One region of the Nocardioides humi genome, then DNA from elsewhere that is predicted to be linked to it. Evidence: predicted binding sites of a transcription regulator. Region 1 holds the regulator's gene; each other region holds the start of a gene.

The links. The regulator LexA, encoded in region 1, represses DNA repair genes until DNA is damaged. The targets are predictions, from matches to a motif close to TCGAACANNTGTTCGA.
Region 2: a site for LexA is predicted at 2,024-2,039, ahead of FIV44_RS16320 (HNH endonuclease signature motif containing protein). Genes of this name have one in related genera too.
Region 3: a site for LexA is predicted at 2,159-2,174, ahead of FIV44_RS07000 (HNH endonuclease signature motif containing protein). Genes of this name have one in related genera too.

What each region holds. Positions count from the first base shown of each region.
Region 1 covers NZ_CP041146.1:1,547,269-1,551,694, reverse strand. The annotation lists gene FIV44_RS07640 (MXAN_6640 family putative metalloprotease) at 1-1,458, opposite strand, end outside; gene lexA (transcriptional repressor LexA) at 1,526-2,275, opposite strand; gene FIV44_RS07630 (LysM peptidoglycan-binding domain-containing protein) at 2,558-2,938, shown strand; gene FIV44_RS07625 (hypothetical protein) at 3,079-3,408, opposite strand; gene nrdR (transcriptional regulator NrdR) at 3,768-4,256, shown strand; gene FIV44_RS07615 (vitamin B12-dependent ribonucleotide reductase) at 4,394-4,426, shown strand, end outside.
Region 2 covers NZ_CP041146.1:3,318,630-3,323,055, reverse strand. The annotation lists gene FIV44_RS16330 (TIGR02680 family protein) at 1-626, shown strand, start outside; gene FIV44_RS16325 (TIGR02679 family protein) at 623-1,954, shown strand; gene FIV44_RS16320 (HNH endonuclease signature motif containing protein) at 2,090-3,361, shown strand; gene FIV44_RS16315 (aldo/keto reductase) at 3,426-4,271, opposite strand; gene FIV44_RS16310 (SDR family NAD(P)-dependent oxidoreductase) at 4,288-4,426, opposite strand, start outside.
Region 3 covers NZ_CP041146.1:1,420,983-1,425,408, reverse strand. The annotation lists gene FIV44_RS07005 (enterochelin esterase domain-containing protein) at 1-691, shown strand, start outside; gene FIV44_RS07000 (HNH endonuclease signature motif containing protein) at 840-2,108, opposite strand; gene FIV44_RS06995 (hypothetical protein) at 2,571-2,825, shown strand; gene FIV44_RS06990 (Ig-like domain repeat protein) at 3,073-4,426, opposite strand, start outside.

The sequences.
Region 1 (4,426 bases):
GATCTTGACCTTCTTGCTGACCGGCGGCTTGCCCTTCTTCTTGATGGTCACGACCGCGAAGCTGCCCTTCTTGCGGTTGGGGGCGTCGACGTGGACGCGCAGCCGTGCCTTGCCGGAGAACTTCGACTTGAAGCGGACCGTGCGGGAGGCGAGGTGCTTGAGCGAGGTGCTGGCGGAGAAGCTGCGGCGGGATCCGCTCAGCTTCACCCCGCGCCACAGCGACGCCGTCGGGTAGTACGCGCCCTCGCTGTAGTTCGCGGCCGGCCGGCGGTTGGCAGCGGCGAACCAGCCGAACTGCTTGCGGAGATCCGTGCCGCGCACGCCCAGCGCGGCGCCGAGCGCCTGGCGGGCGTTGGGGGCGCCGGCGGCCAGCTCCCACACGTCGCGGACGATGGTCGGCAGGCCGCCGGGTGCGTTGACCGCCGGGTAGCGCTCGCTGAGGAACTTGAAGAAGATCCAGGCACCGTACGGCGCGAGGCCGCGGCGGTAGTCCAGCGGCTGCGCGGGCAGGCCGAGCGGCCCGCCCCGGAGGTACTGGCGGTTGTCGTTGATGTCGTCGTAGAGCTCGTCCTCGGCCCACACGGCCGTGGCCTCGAGCAGCCAGGTCTCCTCGTTGACGTCGTAGGCGAACTGCACGGCGTGGAAGTACTCGTGCGCCGCCGTCACCTGGAGGTTCGCGAGCGGGCCGGGCACGGCGCCGTACTCGGCGTAGTTGTTGTCGAGGACGCAGTACGCCGCCGCCGTGGTGTGACCGGAGACGCGCTGGTCGGTCGTGCAGTAGCCGTAGAGGCCGCGCTGACCGAGGTCGGCGAGGTAGACGTCGAAGACGTTGCTGCCGTTGCCCGCCCCGCCGCTGGAGGTGCCGATGGCACCGTCGCCGACCGGCGGCCGGTAGCCGGCGGCGGCGTAGCGGCCGGCGACGTGCTGGAGGACGCCGAGCACGACGTTCGCGTAGCTCGCGGAGGCGGCGTCCGCGGTGCTCGCCACCCGGTGCACGCAGATCCCGCTGCCGCAGACCGGCGTGGCCTCCGGAACCGTGTAGCACGGCAGGCCCGAGCCGTTGGAGCACTCGATGCCGCCGACCGGGTCGGTCGGGTTGGGGCGGGCCAGCAGCCGGCCGGCGTCGTCCTGCAGGTGGGTCGGCAGGTCGGTGCGGGTGACGGCCAGGTCGCGCAGCGCCATGGTGAGGTCCGCGCCCTCGCCCTCGGCCGGGGCGACCGGGTCGGACGTCGCGCCCGACGGGACCGGCTCGAGCATCTCCCGCACCGTCTCCAGCGCCTGCTCGGCCACCTCCTGGGCGACCGGGTCGCCGGCGTCGACCGCCGGGTCGGCGGGCGCGGCGGGGTCGGCCTGCGCGACGGTGCCGAGCGTCGAGACCGCCAGCAGGGCGGCGAGGAGCGCGACGAACAGGTGGCGAAGGGGCAGCCCGGCAAGGGGGAAGTGGCTGCGACGAGACATCGGGACCGGCCTTAGGTACGGCGACAGGACGATCCCGACCCTATGCCACCGGCCGGTCAGGCAAACCTCACACTCGCCGGAGCACCGCCGTGACCTTGCCGAGGACGGTCGCGTTCGTGCCGTCGATCGGCTCGAACGCCGGATTGTGGGGGAGCAGCCAGACCTGGCCGTCCTTGCGCTGGAAGGTCTTGACCGTCGCCTCGCCGTCGATCATCGCGGCGACGATCTCGCCGTTCTCGGCGGTCGGCTGCTGGCGGATCACGACGTAGTCGCCGTCGCAGATCGCGGCCTCGATCATGGACTCGCCGCTGACCTCGAGCAGGAACAGCTGGCCGTCGCCGACCAGCTGCCGGGGCAGCGGGAAGACGTCCTCGACCCGCTCCTCGGCGAGGATCGGGCCGCCGGCGGCGATCCGGCCGACGACGGGCACGTTGGCGGGGACCGGCGCGGCGTCGCCGATCCCGGTCTCGTCGTACGCCGTCTCCTCGGCGGTGCCCATCGCCCGGCGCGCGGCCATCACCTCGGGCAGGAAGACCTCGAGCGCGCGCGGCCGGTTGGGGTCGCGCTTGAGGAAGCCCTTCTCCTCGAGGGTGCGCAGCTGGTGGGCGACGCTGGAGGTGCTGGTGAGCCCGACGGCCTGGCCGATCTCGCGCATGCTCGGCGGGTAGCCGCGCTTCTCGATGCTGTCCTTGATGTGGGCCAGGACCCGCTGCTGGCGCGGGGTGAGCCCGGTCGCGTCCGCAGGCCCGTCGGGCAGCTCCGAGACGCTGCTCGCCTGCCCGTCGCCCTTGCGCTCGGTGCCCTTGCGGTCAGCCATGGGATGCCCTCCAGATCGGCCTCGGGTGCGGCCCGGAACGACCCGGGCCCGTGTGCCGACGCTAACCGAATCCGACCGTCTGTTTCAAACACCTGTTCGAACCGCGTGTCGCGACACGCCGGTCGAACGAACTTTCGAACAGGTACTGGAAATGTTCGAACGCCTGATCTAGTCTCGTACACATGTTCGATCGAACGCCTGATCGAACCCCTTCCGTCGGACCCTCTCGCTAGACCAGTCCCGACAGGTCCCGCGTCGTCCACTTCCCCCGGAGGTCACACCATGAGCACGATCACCCTCGCCCCGCGCGTCGCCCCCGCCCGCCGTACGACGAGCGCAGCCCGCCGCCCGGCGGCCCGCGGCCAGGTCCGGCTGACCCGGCGCGGCCGCCTCGTCGTCTTCCTGCTGGCGCTCGGCGTCGTGACGCTGGCCGCCGTGTGGCTGGCGGCCGGCTCCGCGGCCACCCGCGAGGACGGCGGCGCACCGCAGATCGAGCTGGTCACCGTCGCCCCCGGCGACACGCTGTGGGACATCGCCAGCGACGCCGCGGCGACCACCGGCGACGACGTGCGCGACATGATGCGCACCATCCAGCAGCTCAACACCATCGACGGCAGCGTCCTCTACGCCGGCCAGGAGCTGCGGGTGCCGGCCGTCGGCTGAGCCCGCCTGCTGTCGAGCAGGTCGCGCGGCGACCGCCACGAGACGCTCCGCTGACTCGACCCCAGCGGAGATTGGGGAAGACGAGGGGCGGGATCCGACCGAACCGGATCCCGCCCCTCGCGCGCCTCTCGGTGTGCGGGTCAGCGCGCGGCGCGCTTGCCGCCCTTGGGCGTGTCCGGATCGCGCTTGGGGCGCGGGGTGGGGCTCGAGGTCAGGCCGAGGGCGCGCGAGAGCCGGATCGCCAGCATGAAGGCGAGGAAGAGGCAGAGCATGGCGCCGAGTGCGGCGACGGCCAGGAAGGCCCAAGCGCTGGTCTTGCCGTCGTGGCGTGCGGTGGCGCCGAAGTCGATCGCGGCGATGATCAGGTAGCCCCAGGCGACGATGGAGACGGTGATGCCGGCGGCCAGCAGCAGGAGGTCAGGGCGGAATCGCGCCTTCGCCCGGTTCCCCGCTCGCTTGCCACCCGTCACGGCGGTCATTGTTGCCGATGGGTGGATGGAACGCTCAGCCAACGCGCCCACCGGTCCCGGGGCCGGCCGGGAAACGCCGGGGCCGAAGCGGTCGTGGCGCGGTGTTCCTGGGGGTGACCTGCGCAAACGCGTGCCCGGCGACCCCCTCGTGGAACTCGTGTCCGCCCACGCTTGCATCGGTGGTGGCCGGGGCGTACGGTTACCACTACATCTAGTAGTTACAACGATGTAGTTCTCCACATCTAGTCCACAGGACGACGCTCCGTCACCCACAGGACAGGCGTGGAAACGCACAGATCGCCCCGGCTTCTCCACAGGCAGGGGGTTGTCCACAGCTCGTAGTCTCGGGAGGAGGGGCCATGCACTGTCCGTACTGCAAGCACAACGACACCAAGGTCCTCGACTCCCGTGTCTCCGACGACGGCTGCTCGATCCGGCGCCGCCGGGTCTGTCAGTCGCCGAGCTGTGAGAAGCGGTTCACGACCGTCGAGGCCATGCAGCTGACCGTGCTCAAGCGCTCCGGCGCGACCGAGCCGTTCACCCGCGAGAAGGCCGTCGCCGGCGTCCGCAAGGCCTGCAAGGGTCGCCCGGTGGACGAGGACGACCTGGCCCGGCTGGGCCAGGAGGTCGAGGACCAGCTCCGGCTTGCCGGCAGCCCGGAGGTCGCCGCCCACGAGGTGGGCCTGGCGATCCTGCCGCCGCTGCGTCGCCTCGACGAGGTCGCCTACCTCCGGTTCGCCTCCGTCTACCGCGGCTTCGACTCCGCCGCCGACTTCGAGAACGAGATCTCCCTGATGCGGGCCGAGCACCAGCTCGCCTCGGAGATCGCCACGGCCCCGACGGGCTGACCACAGACGCCCGGCAGGTAGTGGGGAAGCTGCCTGCCGGGCCACCAACCTTCCCCTTCTTCATGGGAGCTCCGCCGCTCCTGCTGCACCGCCGACGCCCCGCCGAAACCGCCGCACCAGAGGAGACCAGGAGAGCCATGACCGAGACGGCCCGCAACGAGACGACCAGC
Region 2 (4,426 bases), 1.8 Mb from region 1:
GCGCGGCGCGCGAGCTGATGCTCCGCTCGGACGCGACCTGGTCGGCGAAGGACCGTGAGGCGATCGGCGGCTTCCTCCAGGCACGGATCGCCGAGATCCGGCAGGCCGATCCCACCGGCGGCTGGCAGGAGCACCTGGAGCAGGCACTGGACTACCGCCAGTGGCACACCTTCGCCGTCGAGCGCTGGCAGCACGGCAGCTGGCGCTCCGCATCCGGACCGGCGTCGGGAGGCGAGAAGGTGCTGGCGGTGTCGGTCCCGCTGTTCGCCGCTGCGGCCTCCCACTACAACTCAGCCGATCCACACGCCCCGCGACTGATCCTGCTCGACGAGGCATTCGCCGGCGTCGACGACGACTCGCGCGCGAAGTCGCTCGGCCTGCTCGCCACCTTCGACCTGGACGTGGTGATGACCAGCGAACGCGAGTGGGGCTGCTATCCGGAGGTTCCCGGACTGTCGATCGCCCAGCTCTCCCGGATCGAAGGGGTCGACGCGGTCGGCGTGACCCGGTGGCGCTGGGACGGCCGGGCCCGCCGACGCGACAACGACGTGGACGCCGACGCACGCGCCACCGCACTCACCACCGCGGCGGCCACCGGTCAGGACGGGGATTCCCTGTTCGGATGACCGACCACGGCGGCGATCTCGCCGCGGTACGACGACTCCTCGGGCCGCCGGAGATGGCATGGCTCGTGGAACGGGTGCGGTCACGGATCCTCGGCGCCGGTGGAGGTGCGTTGACCGGCGTCGTCCGGCTCGACTCGCCGAACGAGCTCCAGCGCGAGGCGGCGGTCCGGCTGGTGGGTCGTCCGCGTCGGTCCGGTACGTCGCTGCGAATCGACCTCGCCGCCGTCGACGAGGTACTGCGCCGCGGGCCGTGGCCGCCCGGGCTGGCCGACGCCGTGGTCGCGCTGACCGGACCGGTCGTCGACCAGCGCGCGCTCGCGGAGCGCGAGGCCGAGGCGTGGCGGGCGGTCGAGCAGGACCTTCTCGACGATGGTCCGAGCCGGCTTGCCGAGTGGTGGTCCGGATTCTGCGCCGGCGGCGGCCTGAAGCGAGCAGCCGGAGCCGAGGCCCGCCGTACCGACCGGGCGCCTGGCCCCGACGTCGGCGCGCAACTGGTCACACAACTGCGCGCGGTCATGGACGAGCTGCCGGTCCAGGGCGAGCCGCTGGCGGTCCTCGCCCGCCGGGTGCTCGGCGATGCGCACGCCCTCGACGACTCCAGGGCGCTCGGACGCCTGGCGGTCGGTGCGGTCGCGGCTTCCTTCGCAGGCGGATCCAGCCGGGCCCGCTCAACTCGCGAGGTGTGGGCAGCTGCCGGTGTCGTGATGTCGAATGTCGCCTCCACCGTGCTGGCTCTCGGCCTGAGCGGCGCCGCGCACAGCGAGGGCACGAGCCTCGCGGCGGCGACCTCGGCATGCGCGGAGCAGATGCGCGCAGCCAGGGCGCCTCTGGTGCTCACTCTCGACCAGGTCCGGTCGGGCGGCATCGCGTCGCTGCGGTCCGACCGGGTGGTCCACGTGTGCGAGAACCCTACGGTCGTCGAGCTGGCGGCGACACGCTGGGCCGCCGTCGCGGGCAACGAGACCGCACCAACCGTCCGGCAAGACCCGGTCCTGGTGTGCACCTGGGGACAGCCCAGCACCGCCGTCGTCGAACTGCTGGCACTACTGACCGCGCACGGAGCCGAGTGTCGCTACCACGGCGACTTCGACTGGCCGGGGCTGCGCGTGGCTGCCTTCCTGCGCACCCGTGTCCCGTGGACGCCGTGGCGCTTCGTGTCGAGCGACTACCGCGCTGCCGCGAACCTCGATGTGCCCTCGATCGATCTCAGCGGCGTCCCCGCCTCCAGCCTCTGGGATCCGGCCCTGGCCGTGGCGATGTCCGAGTACGGCCGGGCGATCGAGGAGGAGGCGGTCATCGACCTGCTCGTCGACGATCTGCTCGCCTGACCGCCAACGGCGTGCGCGCTGCTGGCGCGGACCACCAGTGTCCACAGGCATCCACAAAAGGCAGGTCGTTCGAACATTTGTTCGAGTCCCGTGGTAGGATTCGACGTACGTCGACCACTCGGGAAGGTCCGGATCATGAGCCTGGCTCCGCTTGTTCAGCAGCCGTTGCTGGCGGCGGTGGAGACATGTCGCGAGGCGCTGGCCGAGGTGGCTGACGCCCAGCCGTTGTACCTGTCGACGCCCGAGAAGGAGCAACTCCTGCTCCAGGCGACCGCGTTGGTGGCGCAGGTCGAAGAGTTGCGGTTGCGGACCCTGGCCGACGCCGGTGACATCACCGTCGTGCACGGTGCCCGGGACGCGGCGGCGTGGCTCGCTCACGCCGCCCACATCGACCCCGCGCCGGCCCGTGCGGACCTCCACCTGGCCCACGGGCTCGAGACCCGGCCACGGGTGGCGCAGGCGATGCGAGCTGGGCAGGTGACCTCGACACAGGCCAGGGTGATCACCCAGGCCATCGACGCCCTACCTGACCGGCTCGGACCCGGACTGGCCGCGGATGCCGAGGCCCGGCTCGTCGAGTACGCCGCCGAGTTCGCCCCCATCGAGCTGCGGCGTCTGGGACGGCGGATCCTCGACGTCCTGGCTCCCGAGATCGCCGAAGCCGAAGAAGCGAAACGTCTCGAAGCCGAAGAGGCAGCGGCACGCGAGAAGGCTTCGTTGAAGTTCCGCGACCTCGGCGACGGCTCCTCCCGCATCACCGGGATCCTGCCCACCACCTGCGTGGAGCGACTCAAGACCTACCTCGACGCCCATACCAACCCGGCACGGCGTGAGCACGGCACTCGTGAAGCTGTGGAGGCGAATCCGGATCTGGCGCGGACCCCGTTCCACCGTCGCCGGGCGTGGGCGTTCATCGACCTGCTCGAGCTCATCGACCCCGACGCCCTACCCGTGCACGGGGGTGATGCGACCACGGTCGTTGTCACGGTGAGCATCGAGCAGCTCCGTGCCGATCTCGCCACCGCGGGGATCCTCACCGGCAGCGGCGAGGGCGAGGAGTCGATTTCGGCCACCGAGGCCCGCCGGCTGGCCTGTCAGGCCCGGATCCTCCCTGTTGTTCTCGACGGTCACGCACGGGTCCTCGACCTCGGCCGCTCCGCACGACTGTTCCAACCCGCCCAACGTGCTGCGATCCGGCTGCGTGACCACACCTGTCGCGGTGAGGGCTGCACCATCCCCGCCCGCTGGTGCCACCTCCACCACGAAGACCCCTGGTCAAACGGAGGATCGACCGACCTCGACCACGCGGTCACCCTCTGCGCACACCACCACCAACGCATCCACGACCACCACTACACCCACCAACGACTACCCAACGGCGACATCCGCTTCCACCGGCGCAACTAGGAGACTGCCCGGCGACACGAGCCCAGGCCCTAGCCAGGGGCCGCCAGCCCGGTCGATGAGGGCTTCACCAGCGCTCCGCCAGGTCGGCGGCGATCGCGTCGTGCTCGGCCACCGTGAGCCCGAGATCGACGGCGCGCAGTGATGCCCGGAGCGTAGTGGGGCGACGTGCCCCGGTCACGACCGCGACGTGGTCCCCGTGGCCGAGCAGCCAGGCGAGCAGCACGGTCTGCGTGGTGACACCACGCTCTCGCGCCGCGTCCAGCGCCGCCGGACTGAGCTCGTCGGCGCCGACCGGGGGCGTCGTACCGCCGAGCGGGGAATAGGCGAAGAAGGATGCGCCGCGCTCGGCGGCCAGGGCGAGCAGGGGCGTGTCGACGGGAGCGTACGGCGACATCCGGTTCTGCACCGCCGCCACCGGGACGATCCCGAGTGCCTCCCGGAACTGGGCCGTGGTGACATTGCACAGCCCGACCTCGCCGACCAGACCCTCGCTCCGCAGCTCAGCGAGCGCTCCCACGCTCTCGGCGAAGGGCACCTGCGGGTCCGGGAAGTGCAGATAGTAGAGGTCGATGCGATCCCGTCCCAGCGCGCCCAGGCTGCGCTCGCAGTCGCGTCTCAACGAGGCCGGCGACGCGTCGATCGGGAAGCTGTCGTCGGCTCGGTAGTGTCCGCCCTTGGTGCCGACCAGCACGTCGTCCCAGGCTCCGATGCGGTCCAGGACCCGCCTCAGCAGGCGCTCGTTGTGCGCCTCGCCGTCACGGGTCGTGTAGGCGCGGGCCGTGTCGAGGTAGGTCACGCCCGCCTCGATCGCCAGCTCCAAGAGCCTCTCGGCGGGCCCGTCGTCCTCGGGGTCGGTGATCGACCACCGCGCGCCGCCCAGCCCGACGCGGAGAATCTCCCGGTCGCCCACGCGCACCGTACGCGGATCAGAATCCACCCGACAGCCCTCCGTCGATGAGGTGTTCGGTGCCGGTGATGTAGCTGGCCTCGGCGGAGGCGAGGAACACCACCAGCCTCGTGATCTCCTCCAGCGCCGCGGGCCGCCGCAGCGGCACGCTCGCCATC
Region 3 (4,426 bases), 130 kb from region 1:
GCCCCGGCCGGACGTCGCGCGCGGCGTCCTCGCCGAGGAGACCGGTCCGCTGGGCCGCGAGCTGATCACCTACGAGGCCCCCGGTGCCGACATCGGCTCCCCGTTGCTCCTCGTGCTCGACGGCGAGGTGTGGACGTCCGTCCAGTCCCTCCCGACCACCCTCGACCACCTGGTCGCCGACGCCGTCGTCCCGCCCCTGCGCGCGGTCTTCCTCCCCTCCGGCGGCCGGGACGCCCGGTGGACGGAGATGGGCGGCACCGAGGGCGACGCCACCGCCGCCTACGTCCTCGACCACCTGCTGCCGGACCTGACCCGCCGGGGCTGGGTGCCGGCGCCGGAGCGGGTGAGTGTCGTCGGCCAGAGCCTCGGCGGCCTCACCGCGCTGCGCATCGCCCTCGCCCGCCCCGACCTCGTGGGCATCGCGCTGAGCCAGTCCGCCTCCCTGTGGCTCGACGACCTCGGGACGGAGCTCGCCGCCCTCGCCGCGCGCCCCGGCCCGCGCCCGCGCGTCGACCTGGCCCACGGCCGGCAGGAGTGGGTCCTCGCCGGCCCCCACCACGACCTCGCCCGCCGCCTCCGCGAGGCCGGGGTGGAGGTGAGCGCCACCGGCTACAACGGCGGTCACGACTACGCCTGGTGGCGCGGCGCGGTCGCCGACGCCCTGGCCCGGACGTGGCACTGGCGCCGCTGAGGTTCCGCGTGGGGCGTCTGCTCGTCGAGTAGCCCGAGCCCCTGGGCGAGGGCGTATCGAGACGCACATACCCGGCCTCTCGACACGCTCGCTACTCGACGAGCAGAACGGTGTGGCGCCCTTTTCGATCAGTGTTTCCTGTCCGGCCTCATGTGCGTCGGTGGAAGCGGATGCCGTCGGGCAGCCGTTCGTGGGTGTAGCGGTGGTCGTGGATGCGTTGGTGGTGGTGCGCGCAGAGGGTGACGGCCTGGTCGAGGTCGGTGGTGCCGCCGCGGGACCAGGGGTCGTGGTGGTGCAGGTGGCACCAGCGGGCGGGGATGGTGCAGCCCTCAGCCCGGCAGGTGTGGTCGCGCAGGCGGATCGCGACCCGTTGGGCGGGTTGGAAGAGTCGTGCGGAGCGGCCGAGGTCGAGCACCCGCCCCCGGCCGTCGAGGACTGCCGGGAGGATCTTGGCCTGGCAGGCCAGACGCCGTGCCTCGGACGCCGACATCGACTCTTCGCCCTCGGTGGTGAGGATCCCCGCGGTGGCGAGGTCGGTGCGGAGTTCGTCGATACCGATGGTCACCACCACGGTGGTGGCGTCCCCGCCGTGGACGGGCAGTGCGTCGGGGTCGATCAGCTCGAGCAGGTCCATGAACGCCCAGGCCCGGCGGCGGTGGAACGGGGTCCGCGCGAGATCAGGATTCCCGTCCACCGCCTCCGCCACGTCCGTACCGTCGGTGATGCGCCGCGGGTTGGTGTGGGCGTCGAGGTAGGTCTTGAGCCGCTCGACGGCGGTGGTAGGCAAGACCCCGGACAGGCGTGAGCTGCCGTCGCCGAGGTCGCGGAACTTCAACGACGCCTTGTCGCGAGCCTTCTGCTCCTCGGCTTCCAGACGCCTGGCTTCCTCGGCCTCGGCGATCTCGGGCGCCAGCACGTCGAGGATCCGCCGCCCCAGACGGCGCAGCTCGACCGGACCGAACTCCGCGGCATAGGCCACCAGCCGGGCCTCGGCGTCGTCGAGGATCTCGGGCCCGAGCCGGTCGGGCAGATCCCCGACGGCCGCCGTGATCACGCGTGCCTGCGCTGGGCTCACCGTCCCGGTGCGCATCGCCTCGACCACGTGCGGTCGCTGCTCGAGCGCGTGGGCGAGGTGCAGGTCGGCTCGGGCGGGCGCGGGGTCGATGTGGGCGGCGTGGGCCAGCCACGCGGCTGTGTCCCGCGCACCGTGAACAACAGCCACATCACCTGCGTCGGCCAGGGTCCGCAGCCGCAGCTCCTCGACCTGCGCCGCCAGTCGCGTGGCCTGGATCAGCAACTGCTCCTTCTCGGTGGTCGACAGGTACAGCGGCTGGGCGTCAGCCACCTCGGCCAGCGCCTCACGACACGTCTCCACCGCGGCCAGCAGAGGCTGCTGAACGAGCGATGCGACGGTCACGGATGGTCGCCTTTCCCGAGTGGTCGACGTACGTCGATCCTACCACGGATTCGAACATGTGTTTGAACAGAATGATCGGAGTCTGTCCAACTCTTCGGTTCTCCTGACAGGTGCGTGGCGGGAGACAAGCATGGACGCAGTCCTGGTGTGAGAAAGATCTGCACGTGATCGACGCGTCAATCGGCCAAGAACTCCGCGGGCTTCGCCTGTTGTGGACCGCTTCGGGATGTTCCGGGCGGAGCATCGATGCGGCCGCCGCCGCACGCTTCGTCTCCTCGCTCGGCGAGAAGAAGGTCGCGCAGCTCCTCGCCAGGTCGCGACCTTCCATGAGATCTGCGAACGCAACGGACTCCACGCTGCCATCGCAGAGTGGCTCGCGGCACGAGGCGGGCCACGTCCGAGTGGGTGGGGCTCGGACTGGAATCGATGACCGCCGGCTGGGTCTGATTCTCTGGCACGCCTGTGCGGACGCCCGCCGAAGGTCGATTCAGTTGCGACAGGCTGGAGATCGGCTTTGCCGATGCGGTGAACAACGTGCTCGGGCTCGAGGGAACGGTCGACCCCAGAATCTTCTCCGGGACAGTGGTGCCGGTGCGCACGCACATCACCATCGAACCGTGGATCAGATCTACCAGGGCCTGGGGCCTGAGCCTCGACAAGACCTGCCCTACGCCCGCAGCCCGTTCCTCTCCCGTCTTGAGAAGGCGGCCGCCGTGAACAGCCAGTCACGGGCCTGGCAGGACCTGCGGAAACGCCATGGCTTTCGCTACGTGAGCCTCGCGGTGGAGTGCTGGCGTGACCTCCAGGGACGAATCGGATCTCCTCGCGCGGATCGAGGATTTCGCGTCGCTCCCTCTCGAGTTGAGGGGGATCCGGGTCGGCTGAGCATCGTGTCCCCCGCAAACGCAACGAGGGCCCTCCCCGCATCGGGGAGGGCCCTCGGGTCAGCGCTGGCGCGCAGCCACTACTTCGTGACCTTCACCTTCACCGTGGAGCTGGTCGAGCCCGCGTGGGTGGGGCTGCCGGCGTAGGTCGCCGTCACCTTCCACTTGCCCTTCTGCAGCTTGGGCAGCTTGACCTTGGCGACGCCGGTGGCCGACACGGTGGCCGTGGCGGTCTTGGTCTTCTTGCCCTTGGTCGCGGTGACCGTCACCTGGCCGCCGGCGGCGGGGGCCACCGTGACGGTGACCTTGGCGCGCTTGCTGGCCTTGACCTTCTTGGGGGCCTTGGCGGTGGTGGACGTGGCGGCCGGCGCCGGGGTCGACGGGACGTCGGTCTTGGCCGGGGCCTTGAGGGTGAACACGTCGGTCACTCCGCCGGCGGAGGTGCCGAAGCTCGACGCCCACACCTGGTGGGTCACCGGGTCGACGGCGAGCGCGGAGACGTTGCCCGAGGTGGGCAGTCGCAGCAGCTCCTCGAAGGTCTCGGTGCTGTAGACCACGACCTCCTTGTCCTGCAGGTTGGCGGAGAAGAGCAGGTCACGCTCGGCGTCGACCTCGACCGAGTTGGTCTGGCCGGTCTGGATGGTCTCGATGACCGTGCCGTAGGACGGGCTCGCGAGGTCGGCGTCGACGACGGAGATCACCTTCGCCTGGTACGAGGAGACGTAGAGGCGCTTGTCCGTGGGGTCGTACGTCGGCCGGGCGTTGCCCGGCACGGCGGCGTCGAGCTCGACGACCTTGCTCGCGTTGAGGGTCTTGTCCTTCGGGTTGGAGGTGTTCAGCCCGTCGGCGTCGATCCGGAACAGCTTGGTGAGCTTGGTGTTGTCCTGGGTGATCTGACCGACGTAGACGTCGTTGTTGGCCTCGTCGACGGTGACCCCGATCGGGCCGCCGTCCTTGACCTCGTCCGTCACGGCGGCTGGCGCCGGGATCGCGATCCGCGCGTCGACGGTCTTGGTCGGCAGGTCGATCACGGTGATGTAGCCGCGTCGGCTGGACGGGTCGGCGGAGCGTCCCTGGGCGAAGTTCCCGATATAGGCCTTGTGGGTCTCCGAGTTGACCGCGATCCGGCGCGAGCCGTCGGAGATCTGCTCCCCGTCGTCGAACTTCCACAGCCGGTCGGCGTCGGTGGGGGCGCCCTGCGAGGCCTTCCAGATCACGATGCCGCCGCCGTAGCCCACCGACGTGTCGGTGACGGGGTCGTAGCCCTGCTGACGCACGTGGGTCGTGATGATCGTCGGGTCGTTGGTGCCGTCGTACGTCGTGTTCGGGTCGACCGCGATGCCGTTGGGCGAGAAGTGGGTGCGCAGGCTGCTCTGGCTCTGGACCTGACCGTCCGTGGTCGCCTCGGCGAAGCCGGTCCACGAGTGGGCGACG